One region of the Archangium lipolyticum genome, then DNA from elsewhere that is predicted to be linked to it. Evidence: riboswitches for the same ligand, from Rfam matches in the RefSeq annotation. Region 1 holds a riboswitch; the other holds the start of a gene.
What was found. A riboswitch is a leader RNA that binds a small molecule or an ion and turns the genes downstream of it on or off. The one in region 1 is predicted to bind thiamine pyrophosphate.
Positions count from the first base shown of each region.

Region 2: it holds a riboswitch for thiamine pyrophosphate, as region 1 does, so the genes downstream of both, thiC (phosphomethylpyrimidine synthase ThiC) here and NR810_RS18815 (FAD-dependent oxidoreductase) in region 1, are expected to answer to the same signal.

Region 1 covers NZ_JANKBZ010000008.1:44,833-52,253, forward strand. The annotation lists gene NR810_RS18790 (ankyrin repeat domain-containing protein) at 1-1,233, shown strand, start outside; gene NR810_RS18795 (HesA/MoeB/ThiF family protein) at 1,282-2,274, opposite strand; gene NR810_RS18800 (thiamine phosphate synthase) at 2,253-2,849, opposite strand; gene NR810_RS18805 (thiazole synthase) at 2,846-3,616, opposite strand; gene thiS (sulfur carrier protein ThiS) at 3,621-3,818, opposite strand; gene NR810_RS18815 (FAD-dependent oxidoreductase) at 3,815-4,786, opposite strand; TPP riboswitch at 4,860-4,963, opposite strand; partial or broken gene NR810_RS18820 (IS701 family transposase) at 5,378-5,791, opposite strand; gene NR810_RS18825 (TetR/AcrR family transcriptional regulator C-terminal domain-containing protein) at 5,733-6,491, opposite strand; gene NR810_RS18830 (RidA family protein) at 6,634-7,122, shown strand; gene NR810_RS18835 (LysR family transcriptional regulator) at 7,355-7,421, shown strand, end outside.
Region 2 covers NZ_JANKBZ010000001.1:819,716-827,136, forward strand. The annotation lists gene hisG (ATP phosphoribosyltransferase) at 1-652, opposite strand, end outside; gene NR810_RS03005 (HD-GYP domain-containing protein) at 1,021-2,364, shown strand; gene moaA (GTP 3',8-cyclase MoaA) at 2,470-3,471, shown strand; gene NR810_RS03015 (DUF4870 domain-containing protein) at 3,535-3,915, opposite strand; gene thiC (phosphomethylpyrimidine synthase ThiC) at 4,052-5,935, opposite strand; TPP riboswitch at 5,968-6,075, opposite strand; gene NR810_RS03025 (CBS domain-containing protein) at 6,340-6,753, shown strand; gene NR810_RS03030 (universal stress protein) at 6,775-7,421, shown strand, end outside.

The sequences.
Region 1 (7,421 bases):
AGCGACTCCTGGGGCAAGACTCCTCTGACCGAGGCCCTGGAGGCCGGGAACCTGGAGGTGGTCGAGCTCCTGCTCGCCAGGGGCTCCCAACCCAACATCCAGACCCTGTGGCAGGCGGTCAACTGCCAGCACGAGAAGTGCAAACCGCTTCCAGCGCTCTTCGTGAAGTCCGGCGTCGACATCAACGCGGTGCTGGAGGTGTCGAGGGGCAACACCGCGCTCCACCTCGCGAGCGGGCGCATGCCCCCGGCGGTGACGGAGACCCTGCTCGCGCTGGGAGCGGACCCCAACCGGAAGAACACCGCCGGAATCATGCCGCTGCAGATCGCGGTGAAGGAGAATCCGCGGGCCGCGTGGCTCCTCGTCGACCGCGGTGCCCAGCTCGACGTCCTGGACACGTACGGGTGGACGCCCCTGATGGTGGCCTTGTGGGCCGAGGAATTCGGACTGGCCCGGCGGATGGTCGAAGCCGGTGCGGATCTCTCGCTCCGCTATCCGAGCAACGGGGAGAACCATCCCCTGCCGTTCGTGACGCTGCTCGCCCGGCGGTTCCCCCAGCCTGGAGCCCTCGGGGACCTGAGCTCCCTCCTGTGTACCTGGACCAATCGGACGCAGGGCGTGCCCCTGCTGGAGGAGCCCTCGGCGGACGCCCGGGTGGTCGCGACCCTTCCCTTCATGACCGAGCTCACACCCCAGCGGAAGCGAGGCGCGCCCGTCGAGGTGGAGGGCGCCCGGGGACGCTGGACGCAGGTGACCTGGGAGGGGAAGACGGGCTGGATCCTCGATGCCTTCCTCTCCGCGCGCAAGGACCTGCCCACGAGAGGGCTCGAGTACCTGGCGGGCTTCCCGACCACGTGGAACCTGCTCCGCAAGAGCGGACGGAGCTACACCTATCTGCATGGGTGCACGGGCGAGGCGTTCTTCGGTATCGAGCTCTCGCTCGCCAGCGATGAGAGCCGTGGCGTGAGGCCCCAGCTGATCATCTTCGGTGGACCGGACAGCAGCTTCTACCGCATCACCGATGTTCGGAGACCCTCGAAGAACACCCTGGAGCTCACCCTCTCCATGGGCTCGGATGTCTTCACCATCGACTACCAGCGCATCAACGATGCGGTGGGCTTCTGGAGTGGGCGGATCTTCGAAGGACCCTGGGTGCAGGAGGGTGGCATGTACCTCGCGGACCACGCACGCCTGTCTCGATTCGATGAAGTCTGTGAACAGGTGGAGGACTGAGCCCCCTGAACATCACCTCCTGAGGTGCGCCTCCTCCGGCGGCGCGACTCATGATGAAGCTCCAACGGGGTTGCCCGCCGCGACGAGGGCGATGTCTCCGGGCCAGATCGCGGCGAGGCGTTCCGCCGCCCTCCAGGCGCGGAGGCCGGAGCGGCAGACGAGCACCGCGCGCTGGCCGGGTTCGGGCAGGTCCATGCCGGGGCCGACCTCGGCCACGCTCATGCGCCGCGCTCCGGGGTGGATCAGCGGGGCCTCATCTACCCCGCGCAGATCGATGGTCAGGTCTCCTCGCGTAATCTCGGAAGGGGAGACGAAGCGCGGCGCACGCGCGGGCTCCTCTGCCCCATCGAAGCGGAAGCCGCCAGCGCGGAAGGTCGCGCCGTCGAAGGTGACGAGGCGCCCGAGTACACCTGCCTCCCCCGAGAGCAGCGCCAGCGCCATCTGCGCCTGCAGCGCACCGATCACGCCCACGACAGGGCCGAGCACGCCAGTTTCGGCACAGCTGCCCATCCGCTGCGGCAGGTCGGGGAAGACCGCACGCAGGCTCGGTGCGCCGCCGCAGAAACCGCCCGCGTAGCCCTCGCGCCCCGTGACGGAGGCGGAGAGGAACGGGAGGCCCCGCGCCAGGCACAGGTCCGAGAGGATGTAGCTGACCGCGAAACTGTCGGCGCAGTCGAGGATCAGCTCGCAGCCCTCGATGAGCTTCGGGGCGTTGGCGGGCTCCAGCGCGGCCACCACGGGCTCCACCACGCTCTCCGGATTGAGCCCGGCGAGGTGGCGGGCGCAGGCTTCGGCCTTGGGCTGGCCGAGGTCGCCCATGCGGAAGAGCGTCTGGCGGTGCAGGTTGCTCTCCTCCACCCGGTCGTGCTCGACGAGGCGGATGTGCCCTACCCCAGCCCCGACGAGATATTGCAGCACCGGCGCGCCGAGGCCCCCCGCCCCCACGACGAGGAGCCGCGCCGCCCGGAGCCGCTCCTGAGCGCCCTCCCCCAGCACGGCGGTCTGACGGGCATAGCGGCTCACCGCGTCACCTCCATCCATTCGGCGATCCGCGCCTCCGGGTTCGGGTTGAGCGTGATGTCGGTCACGACCGAGACGATGTCGGCCCCCGCCGCGAAGACGCCCGGGGCACGGGCGGTGCTCATGCCGCCGATGGCGACGAGGGGGAGGTCGCCAATCAGACGTTTCCATTCCGTCACCCGCTCCAGTCCCTGCTGGTGCCATCTCATCTGCTTGAGGCGGGTGGGATAGACCGGCCCCAGCGCGACGTAGTCGGGCTTCAGCGAGAGGGCGCGGTCGAGCTCGGCAGGGTCATGGGTGCTGATGCCGAGGCGCAGCCCCGCGCGGCGGATGGCGGGGAGGTCGGCACCGTCCAGATCCTCCTGCCCCAGATGCACCCAGTCGCAGCCCTCCTCGATGGCGATCCGCCAGTGATCGTTGACCACCAGCACGGCGCCGGCCTCGCGGCAGAGGTCTCGGGCGGAGGCGATCTGTCGGCGCAGGTCGTCCGGTGCGCGGTCCTTGAGACGGAGCTGGACGAGCTTCACGCCCAGGGGGAGCGCCCGGGGCAGCCAGGCCACGTCGTCGAAGATCGGGTAGAAACGGTCGAGCGTCACAGGAAGGCCTTTCCGAGCACCGGAGTGGAGGGCGCGGCCATGTCGCGCGGCGGCATCGGGCCGGCGCCGTGCGCGAGGCGCCCGGCCTCCAGCGCCTTCGAGAAGCCCTCGGCCATCGCCACGGGATCGCCCGCCTTGGCGACGGCGGTGTTCAGGAGCACCGCGTCGAAGCCCATCTCCATCGCCGCGGCCGCCTGGCTCGGCAGGCCCAGCCCCGCGTCGATCACCATCGGCACGTCGGGGAAGTGCGCGCGCAGGCTGCGCAGGGCATAGGGATTGAGAAGTCCCAGCCCCGTCCCGATCGGCGCGCCCCACGGCATCAGCACCTCGCAGCCCGCCTGCAAGAGGCGGTCGGCGAGCACCAGATCCTCGGTCATGTAGGGGAAGACCTTGAAGCCCTCGGCCACGAGGATCCGCGCGGCCTCGACCAGGCCGAAGGGATCGGGCTGGAGCGTGTCGGCATTGCCTATCACCTCGAGCTTGATCCAATCGGTCTCGAAGAGCTCGCGCGCCATCCGGGCGGTGGTGACCGCCTCGCGGGCGCTGTGGCAGCCGGCGGTGTTGGGGAGCACCCGCACGCCGAGCCCCGAGATCAGGCGCCAGAAATCCTGCCCCGCCCGCTCGCCCCCCGCCTCGCGGCGGACCGAGACGGTGGCGACGCCCGCGCCCGAGCGGCGGAAGGCCTCGGCCAGCACAGCGGGCGAGGGATATTGCGCGGTGCCCAGCATCAGGGGCGAGGCGACTTCGGTTCCGTAGAAGACCGGCATCGGCTCAGCCCCCCTGCCGGGGAGTGACGATCTCCACCCGGTCGCCTGCGGCGAGACGCAGCCCGTCGCGCGCGGCGGCGGGCACGAAGGCCTCGTTCACAGCCGTCGCGACCCTGGCCTCGCCATGGCCCAGTTCGAGGAGGAGCGCGCCGAGCGTCTCGCTCACCGTCTCGCGTGTTTCGCCATTCACGGTGATCTTCATTGCAGGAGCTCCACGTGTTCGCCGGACAGAAGGTGGTCAGCCGCCATCCGCGCCAGAACCGGCGCCATCAGGTAGCCGTGGCGGTAGAGGCCGTTGAGGAAGAGCGTGCCGTCACGCCGGATGAGGCGCGGGACGTTGTCGGGGAAGGCGGGCCGCGCATCGGCACCAATCTCGAGGATCTCCGCCTCGCCGAAGGCCGGATGCAGCGCATAGGCGGCGCTGAGCAGCTCCAGGACCGAGCGGACGCTCGCGCGCCCGCGCTCGGCGCTTTCGATCATCGTGGCGCCGAGCATGTAGATGCCGTCGCCTCTGGGGACGAGATAGATGGGGATCCGCGGGTGGAGGAGCCGGATCGGGCGCGAGAGGGCGAGGTCGGGGAGGCGCAGCACCAGCATCTCGCCCTTCACGCCGCGGAGCTCGGGGAGCGCGTCGCGAGCGGCAAGGCCCCGGCAGTCGATGCGCTGGCCCTCGGGCGCGGTCCGCGCGAAGGCGACGCCGAGCGCCGCGGCTCGGGCGCGCAGGGTGGAGAGGGCCACGCGCGGCGTCAGATGCGCCTCGGTCGGGAAGAAGAGCCCGCGGTGGAAGCGGCCGTCGAGCTCGGGTTCGAGCGCGGAGATCTCCTCGCCGCCCATCCACTGGTGCTCCCGCGTCCGGGCGGCGAAGCGGTCGAGCTCGGCCCGGTCACGGCCCAGGGCGAGGACCAGCGTGCCGCGGCGGATGACCTCCACCCCCTGCGCCGCCCACCAGTCGGCGGCGCTCTGGCCGAGCCGGATCACCGGCTCCTCGGCCGTCTCTCCCTCGCAAAAGGGAGCGAGCATCCCGCCCGCCCACCAGGAACAGGCCTGGGGACCCGGTTCGGGCTGGAGATCGACCAGCGTCACCCGCCCGCCGCGGCTCGCGAGCTCGACGGCGGTGCAGAGGCCCATGACCCCGGCGCCGAGAACGGAGAAGGTTGTGGACGTCCGCATCGCGCTTCCTCTCGTCGGAACCGGCGGGGGGTTCAGAGGAAGCTCCGGGGCCACGACCAGGAGATCGCGCGCGCCCTTGCTGCTCTCCGTTCCCTACGCCGGTCCTAGCCGGATCAGGTTCGATGGGTTGGCACCTGGCCTCTCAGCCCCCGGGAAGGGGCACCCCAACGGAATGACGCATGGCTAGCAGCCGGGCAAAGCGACGGCAAGTCTGGCGCATGGGCCATCGCTTCATTTCCGACTGCTGCGAGAAGGCGGTCTGCCTGAGAGGGCCGGAGGCGGTGCGCTTCGTCGGGGCGATGCCACCCGTCCTCCGCTCCAGCCCTCCCTCCAGGGGCCTCCTATACGCGAAGGCTAATAGCATCCGCCGCGAAGCGCGGCAGTGAACCCACTCTCGATAAAAAGAGACAGGCCGCGGCCGGGTTATGCATTTCGCACTTTTCCCAATCACCTCCGACTCCAAGCATGCTCCCTCGGACAGCAAGAGGGCATGCTGTCATGACTCGCCGGTGCGAACCTGGACCAGTGACTGTCTTCATCGGGCCGAACAACTCGGCCAAAAGACGGCTGCTCCGGAAGTTCGCTCATTAGAAAGCGCACCTGGTTGGGGACACCCGCCGTTGCTCGCTGCTTCCTGCTACGTGCCCACTCCTCGGGCAGGTACAGCCGCATGGCGATGCAACTGCGGCCTTTCTCTCCCGCCAGGTGCAGGCTGACCGCTACCTGGCAGTTTTCGGTACGGCCCAACGTTCCTGCGTACTGCCGGGCCACTCCCACCGAGTGTATGCCCTTCTTGGCAAAGCCCGTGTCGTCCAGCACGAAGGCTTACAGTCCGGGCAACTCTTCCTCCATCTTCATGGCCAGGCGCCGCCGGACCTCGTCGTCGCTCCAGTTGGAAGCCGAGACGCACTGCTGCAGCCGCTGACGCATGGCATCCACCTGCGCCTCATCCTCCACCAGCCGGGCGGCCATCGGCTCGATGCTTTTGCGCTCTCCGTCCAGAATGTTCATTGTCTCGAGCGAGACCATCGAGCAGGAAGTCAAGGCCTTTCCTGAAAGTGCCGTCCCAGTCGTCATCCAACAGCAGACGAGAGCGTTCGATTGTCGGATAGCGTTCGCTGAGACGTGTAAGGCGCTGCTGCGCGGCGACCCTGTCGTCGTCAGAAAGGTCGACGCTCCCCCGGGTGATGGTGGCGCCCATCACATAGTTCCAGAGCGACCATATCGCGACGTTCAGATCCGCGTCCGCCACACCGGCTCTGGACAAAGTCTTGCTCAGCAGCTCCAGGCGACTGAGGATGTTCGGGCCGAGCGCCCGGCGCGGCAACAGCGATGCCGACCATGGATGGCGCAGCATGCTGGCGCGCCAGTCTTCGAGCATATGAACGACATCCCCACGCCAGTCTCGAGACTCAGCCATTTGCGGCGGTCCGGGATATTCGAGCACCGAGTCGAGCGCCAAATCAAAGACCTCCTCTTTGTTGTCGACGTGCCAATATAGGCTCATCGCGCTCGAGCCGAGGCGTTCGGCCAGCCGACGCATCGTCAATCCGTCGACTCCTTGGGCGTCCAGCAGCTCTACCGCAGTCGCCACGATACGTTCCAGAGAGAGAGGCGGTTCACTGCGCGGTTCCTGCGCGGGCTGGGGTGACACATTTATCCGTTCAGACTGTTTGCCCCGGGCGCCGCTCCGTTTGGATGCCATCTGTCTTCCTCAGCGATTGACTCGTACAACGTACGGTGCTATCAATCGTACGCCGTACGACTCTATCGCATGGGCGAGTTGAAGTTCAATCCTGTAGGCCGCGAGGTACGTTGCTCGCGGTCCTCAGAGCCAAGAGAAAATCATGTCACGTGCAATCAAGCACGTGTTTATCGGAGGGCTAATCATCATGACCATGGGCGTTCCCACTGCGACGACAGCTAACGAGAACGAGCTCAAGCTGACCATCGTCAATCCCCAAAACCTCTACGACCCGACGCCGAATGGTTACAGCACAGCGGTGATCATGCCCCGCGACGCCCGGGTAGCCTACATCTCCGGACAGGGCGGCCAAGACAGCACGGGAGCCCTGTCGGCTGACTTCGCCGTCCAGGTTGAGCAGGCCTACGCAAATTTGCGCACCGCCCTCGATGCTCTCGGTGCCAGGCCGGATCAGGTCGCCAAGCTCACGGTCTTCGTGGTCGATCACGACATGTCCAAGCTCGAGGTGTTGACCAAGAACGTCAAGAAAATGTTCGGCAAGGCACTGCCGGCGCAGACGCTGATTCCCGTCCCCAAGCTTGCAATTGACCCCATGCTGTTCGAGGTCGAAGCGGTCGTCATTCTAAAATAGTGGCGCCGACGGCTCAGGCACGATTGTCACTGCAGTCGAGGAGAGGGGGATGCTCGGGTGGCCGGCGTCGACACTCTCCCTGCGCAGGGGGGCGGGCCACCGCGCCGTTGGAGGAGCTCACCCGGCGTGGGCTGCCCTACGTGGTGGGAGTGCAGGGCACGCACAAGGTGTGGCCGCCGGGTGTGGCCCCTCATCATGGAAGTTGATGTTTGACTGCCCTAGGCTTCACGCCATGAATGTCTCCGCGTTCGACCTGAACCACGCCCGCGCGCTCCACTTCCTGCTCGAGGAGGCCCATG
Region 2 (7,421 bases), on a different contig from region 1:
TGGCCATGAGGTAGCGCTTGCCCCGGGCCGCCAGCACCGAGCCCAGCGCCTGCCGCAGCTCCTCCAGCTGCGCCGCCGCCTCGGGCACGTGTCCCTTGCGAGCGATCAGCCGCGCGCTGGACTGGACCACCGTCGCCACCTCGCGCAGGCCGTTCATCTTCAGCGTGGAGCCCGTGGACGTCAGGTCCACGATGATGTCCGCGATGCCCAGGTGCGGAGCGATCTCCGTGGCGCCCGAGACCGGCACCACCATCACCTTCTGGCCGCGCTTCGTGAAGAACTCCTGCGTCAGCCGCGTGAAGGACGAGGCCACGCGCACCCCGTCCTGGATGTCCTCGAGCTTCTGGATGCCGCTCTCCTCGCGGGCGGCCACCACCAACCGGCACCTGCCGAACTCCAGGTCCATCAACAGCTCCAGCTCGCGGCCGGACTCACAGACCAGGTCCCATCCGGTGACGCCCGCGTCCGCCGCTCCATCCGCGACGAACTCGGGAATGTCCTGGGCACGCACGAAGATGGCCTCGAACTCTCCGCCGAGCGACGCGGTGAGGGCGCGCTCCCCTCGGACGCGCACCTCCAGACCGGCGTCGTTGAACAACTCGCGGACCTCTTCGGACAGACGGCCTTTGTTGGGCAGGGCGATTTTCAGCATCTGAGGACTCGGTAGGTGGCGGACGGGCGCGGAAACGAAAAAAGCCCGTCCTGGGTGGGACGGGCTTCCGTTCACTGCTGCGGTGCTTCGGGGGGCGTCTCTCTACGCGTTCACCCGGGCATGCGCATGGCGAGCGGTCCCGTCGGGGGGCCGATGATGATGCGCATGGCGATGATGGATGGACGAGGAACGCACGCACCTACTAGGTAACGGAAAGACCCCCGTGCCGTCAACCCGACCGTTTCCCCCTTCGCTGAGCCGCCGGGGGGCCTTCTCGACCCACGGGGTACCCGTCCAAGCAGCCGTCGACCCTGAAAAACCTCGTTGGGTTGGCCTTCTGGAGCCCGATCCTCCTAGAATCGTTCGCCGTGGAAGCCATTCCTCCCGTACCTCCCCGGATCCTCATCGTCGACGACGACGATTCCGTGCGCGACGTCATCTCCGTCCTCCTCAGGGAGGAGGGATACAACTGCGTGGTGGCCAGTGGCGCCGAAATGGCCCTGGACATCGCCGGTCAGGAAGAGACGCCGCTGGTCATCAGCGACATGAAGATGCCGGGCAAGGATGGCCTGTGGCTGCTGGAGCAGCTGCGCGAGCGCTATCCGGACACCTCGGTCATCATGCTCACCGGCTACGGTGACACCGAGTCCGCCGTGGATTGTCTGCGGCGCGGCGCGGTGGACTACCTGCTCAAGCCGCCCAAGCTGACGGACCTCATCCGCGCCATCGAGCGTGCGCTCGCCAAGCGCCGCATCGAGCTGGCCCGCAAGCGCTACCAGAAGAAGCTGGAGCGCAAGGTGAGGGATCGCACGACCGAGCTGCGCAACGCGCTGCGCGACATCGCCAACACCTACCAGTCCACCCTGCTGGCCCTGGTGGCGGCCCTGGACGCCCGCGAGCACGAGACGTCGGACCACTCGCAGCGCGTGGTGCGCTACACCAGCGCCATCGCCGAGCGCATGGGCATCAAGGGTCCGGAGATGGAGGAGATCGGCCGCGGCGCCCTCCTCCACGACATCGGGAAGATCGGCGTGCCCGACGCCGTGCTGCTCAAGCCGGGCAAGCTCACGCCGGAAGAGTGGCAGGAGATGCGCAAGCACCCGGACATCGGCTTCCAGATGATCCAGAACATCCCCTTCCTGGCCACGCCGGCGCAGATCGTGCTGTCGCACCAGGAGCGCTGGGATGGTCAGGGCTACCCGCGTAACCTCCGGGGCCAGGAGATCCACATCGGCGCGCGCATCTTCGCCGTGGCGGACACCCTGGACGCGATGACGAGCGACCGGCCCTACCGCAAGGGCACCACGTTCGCCAACGCCATCGCGGAGATCACCCGCTGCGCCGGCACCCAGTTCGATCGCGAGGTCGTGCGTGCCTTCCTGGATATCGGTGAGCAGGCGCTCATCAAGATCAAGGAGGACATGCACAACCGGAAGCTGACACTGGTGCAGGCGGAGGCGCAGGCCCAGGAGGCCGAGGCCACCCTCGCCCGGCTCAGCGATGACCTGGACGACATGGACCAGACCATCCCGGGACCTGGCGGCCCTCCCTCGAGCTCTGGCTCCAGCGCCACTCCACGCGCCACGCCCGCTCCCGCCGCCCCCGTTCCCAGCCCGGCGGTGGGTGCCACGACGGCCACCGCCTCCCGGCCGGAGCAGCCCGTGGTCCTCTCGGTCCTCGCCGGGGGACGCCAGGGCAACTCGCGGGACTGAAGGCAAGGTCTGGTTGACCAGACCTCAACCCAGCCCGGATCGAACGGAGAGCGGTGACTTCGGGCATGCTCGGCGTAGGCTGGGCGGTTAATAGTCGAGCCCTCCATGACGCCAGCCGCCGCTCCCACAAGGGACCCCCTGACCCCTCCCCTGCTAGACGCCCAGGGGAGAACGATGACCTACCTGCGGCTGTCCGTGACGGACCGGTGTAACTTCCGTTGCACGTACTGCTCGCCCGCGAGCTGGGGGGGCAAGAAGGATCTGCTGACGCCCGAGGAGTTCGAGCGCATCGTCTCCGTCTTCGCCCGGATGGGCATCCGGCGGGTGCGGCTCACCGGAGGCGAGCCCCTGATCCGCCCGGACATCGTCGAGGTCTCCCGGCGCATCGCCGCGGTGCCGGGCGTGCAGCGGGTGGCCATCACCACCAACGCCAGCCACCTGGAGCGCCTGGCCGCTCCCCTGCGCGAGGCGGGCGTCACCCAGCTCAACATCAGCCTGGACACCCTGTCCGAGGCCACCTTCCGGCGCATCTCCAAGCAGGGCGAGCTCGCCACCATCCTGCGGGGCATCGACGCGGCCGTGGCGGCGGGCTACGCCTCCCTCAAGATGAACGTCGTCGTCATGCGCGGGGTGAACGACACCGAGGTGCCGGAGCTCATCGCGTATGCCCACGCCCGAGGCATGGTGCCGCGCTTCATCGAGCTGATGCCCTTCGGACAGGGCACCCCGGTGCCCACCGCGGAGCTGGTGGAAGGGCTGCGGGCCACCGGGCTTCCCCTCGAGCCCGAGGACGAGCAGGACAGCGCCACCGCGGGTCCGGCCCGCTACTGGCGCGCGCCCGGGGGGCTCGTGGGCTTCATCTCTCCCCTCACCCAGAACTTCTGTGGCGGTTGCAACCGCGTGCGCGTGGCCTCCAATGGAGACCTGCGCAGCTGCCTCGGCGGACGCGCCCAGGCGCCGCTGCACACGCTCATCCGCGGCGGGGCCACGGACGCGGAGCTGGCCCTGGCCATCCGCGGCGCCCTCGGCGAGAAGCCCGAAGGCCATCGCTTCACCGAGCCCGGCGCTGGCGCCTCCCTGCTGTCGATGATGGGCATCGGAGGCTGAGCGAGGACCGGGCCCCTGGTGGAGCCCCGCCTCGCCCGCGGCGCTACGACTTCCCCGGTGGGATTACTTCACCAGCCGGATGGTGGCCGGGTAGCGGTACATCTCGCCGTTGTTGGCCTTGATGCCGGCGAGCACGGTCAGCACCAGGGCGGCCAATCCCACCAGCGGCAGCAGGACGAAGCCAACCAGGCAGAACATCGTGAACGCGGACACCCAGATGGCCACCGTGGCGGTGATCTGGAAGTTGAGCGCCTCCTTCGCGTGCTGCTCCACCCAGGGCGACTCCTTGCCCTTGGTGAGCATGACGATGAGCGGTCCGAGGAAGGGGAACCCCACCACGGATGCCACCAGCGCGCTCAGGTGCGCGATCATGCCCCATGTCTTCTCGTCCGCCGTGGGCGCCGGCGAACCGGTGATGAAACCGGCCTGATGCTGCGTTTCCATTTCGAGTTCCCCTCTGGGTCGTCAACGGGCGCGGTCCCCCCACGCCCACTCTCCCCCATTCTCCGCCAGACCCGGGTCGAATGTCACGTATCCAGCAGATGTATGGAGGGAGGGGAACTCGCGAAGAGGGGAGACCTCAGCGGTAGAGCTGCCCGCCGGCCTTCTTGAACTCCTCGCTCTTCTCGGCCATGCCGGACTCCAGCGCCTTCTGCTCGGAAACCCCGGTCTTCTCCGCGTAGTCGCGCACGTCCTGGGTGATCTTCATCGAGCAGAACTGCGGGCCGCACATGGAGCAGAAGTGGGCCACCTTGGCGCCCTCGGCGGGCAGGGTCTCGTCATGGAAGGCGCGGGCGCGCTCGGGATCCAACGAGAGGTTGAACTGGTCCTCCCAGCGGAACTCGAAGCGGGCCTTGGACAGGGCGTTGTCGCGCAGCTGCGCGCCCGGGTGCCCCTTGGCGAGGTCCGCGGCGTGGGCGGCGATCTTGTAGGTGATGACGCCTTCCTTCACGTCGTCCCGGTTGGGCAGCCCCAGGTGCTCCTTGGGGGTGACGTAGCAGAGCATCGCCGTGCCGAACCAGCCGATCATCGCCGCGCCGATGCCGCTGGTGAAGTGGTCGTACCCCGGCGCGATGTCCGTGGTGAGGGGCCCCAGTGTGTAGAAGGGCGCCTCGTGGCACACCGCGAGCTGCTTCGTCATGTTCTCCTGGATGAGGTGCATGGGCACGTGGCCCGGGCCCTCGATCATCACCTGCACGTCGTGCTTCCAGGCGATCTTCGTCAGCTCGCCCAGCGCCTCCAGCTCGCCGAACTGCGCCGCGTCGTTGGCGTCCGCGATGGAGCCCGGCCGCAGCCCGTCTCCCAGGCTGAAGCTGACGTCGTACGCCTTGAGGATCTCGCAGATCTCCTCGAAGTGCGTGTAGAGGAAGTTCTCCTGGTGGTGGGCCAGGCACCACTTGGCCAGGATGGAGCCACCCCGGCTCACGATGCCCGTCATGCGCTTCGCGGTGAGCGGGATGTAGCGCAGCAGCACGCCCGCGTGGATGGTGAAGTAGTCCACCCCCTGCTCGCACTGCTCGATGAGGGTGTCGCGGTAGATCTCCCAGGTGAGCTCCTCGGCCTTGCCCCCCACCTTCTCCAGCGCCTGGTAGATGGGCACCGTGCCGATGGGCACCGGGGCGTTGCGGAGGATCCACTCGCGCGTCTCGTGGATGTTGCGGCCGGTGGACAGATCCATCACCGTGTCCGCGCCCCAGCGGATGGACCACACCATCTTCTCCACCTCCTCCTCGATGGAGGAGGTGACGGCCGAGTTGCCGATGTTGGCGTTGATCTTCACCAGGAAGTTGCGGCCGATGATCATCGGCTCCAGCTCCGGGTGGTTGATGTTGGCCGGGATGATGGCGCGGCCCCGCGCCACCTCGTCACGTACGAACTCGGGGGTGATCTCCCTGGGAATCGCGGCGCCCCAGGAGTGGCCCGGGTGCTGCTGGGACAGAGCGGCGACGGCGGCCTCGCGCTTGAGGTTCTCGCGCAGCGCCACGAACTCCATCTCGGGGGTGATGATCCCCCTGCGGGCGTAGTGCAACTGGGTGACATTCGCCCCCGGCTTCGCCACCAGCGGCTTGCGACGGTGGGTGAAGCGCAGCCCGGACAGGCGCGGGTCCGCCTCGCGGGTACGGCCATACTCGGAGGTGACACCGGACAGCTCCTCCACGTCCCCACGGCGGCGAATCCACTCGGCGCGCACGGCGGGCAGCCCCGCCCGGAGATCCAGGGACGCCTCGGGGTCCGTGTACGGGCCGCTCGAGTCGTAGACGAGGATGGACGGGTTGGGCGTCTCCTTCGCTTCCGGACCGTGGCCATGACGGGTGGGCGTCTGGCTGATCTCCCGCATGGGGACACGCAGGTCCGGGTGCAGCACGCCGGGCACGTACACCTTGCGCGAGGCCGGCAGGGGCCCCCGGGTGATGCCCTCCAGGACCTTGCCATCCACCTTGAGACTCTTCGAGGCTCCGCTCACGTCACTTCTCCTCACGGAAGGACGGGCAAGGCGTGGAGCGCCCGCCGCTTCCCTCCGCCGGTACGAACCGGTTCAGGTTCCAAGGGTTGGCCGCTCCACGGCCGTCTCAGCCCCTCTCGGGGGCACCCCTAGCGACAAGGCGCCGGTGTAGCGCAGGCGGGGAGCGGGCTTCAACCGTCTGGATGCCCCCCTGTCCACCAGGTGGCGGACTGACGGGCGCGCGCAGCATCTGCGGCCGGAGCCCCGGGGGACGTAAAGGTTGCACTGGACGCGCCGGGTTCGAGCAGCCAACGTGGCGGGCTTCCTGGGCCCCGCGCCCTGGAACCAGACCTGCAATAGCTTCTTTCAGGACCCACGACTCAATCAGGACCGGAGCCACGTATATGCAGACCGTCGGAGAGCTGATGACCCGCAATCTGGTCACTCTCACGGAGACCCAGAACCTCGCCCTGGCGGAGGACTTGCTCCGCCTGCACCGCATCCGTCACCTGCCCGTGGTGCGCAACGGGAAGCTCATCGGGCTCGTCACCCACCGGGATCTCCTGAGGGCCGCGGCGCAGCGCGGCGGAGCGGACCCAGCCAAGCAGCCGCTCTGGGCCTCGGACGTGATGGTGCGCGACGTGAAGACCGTCCAGGCGGACACGTCCACCCGTGAAGCGGTGAAGCTGATGCTGGACAACAAGTACGGCTGCCTGCCCGTGGTGGGTGCGGACGGCCAGCTCATCGGCATCATCACCGAGGCGGACATGGTCCGTTTCGCCCAGCACCTCATCGAGGACATGGACCGCCGGAGCCTCGCGGCCGAATACGAAGCCTGATCCAAACCACGGGGGAGCACCATGTCGATCGTCTTCGGAACGGATTTCTCGGAGCGGGCGATGACAGCGGCACGGGCGGCGGCGGCTTTCGCCCGCCGGAGCGGCGAGGTGCTCCACCTGGTCCACGTCACCGAGTATGGCAGTGCGGGGCGCACCTCCGCGACCGACGAGGCCCTGCGCCGCGAGGTGTCCGCCCGCCTGGAGGCCCAGGCGGCCGAGCTGCGCGCAGGAGACACACGGGTGGAGTCGCACCTGCAGGAGGGGGCCCCGGACGAGGTCCTCGTCGAGCACGCGGCCGCCGTCCATGCCTCGCTCCTCATCGTGTCCCACCATGGTCAGCGGGCCCCCCGCTGGCGCATCGGCAACGTGGCGGAGCGGGTCGTGCAGACGGCCCGCTGCCCGGTGCTGGTCGTCCGCTCGTCGAGCGCGCTGGAGTCCTGGTCACGGGGCGAGCGCAGCCTGCGTGTCCTGCTCGGCCTGGACTTCACCCCTCCCTCGGAGGCGGCGGTGGCCTGGGTGCGCAAGCTGCGCATGCTCGGCAGCTGTGAGGTGGTGGCCGCCCACCACTACTGGGGCGCGGACGCGCACGTGCGCTACGGCGTCCCCCTGTCCACCGAATCCGAGGTGACACCCGAAGTGGAGGAGGCGCTGCGGCGTGACCTGACGGC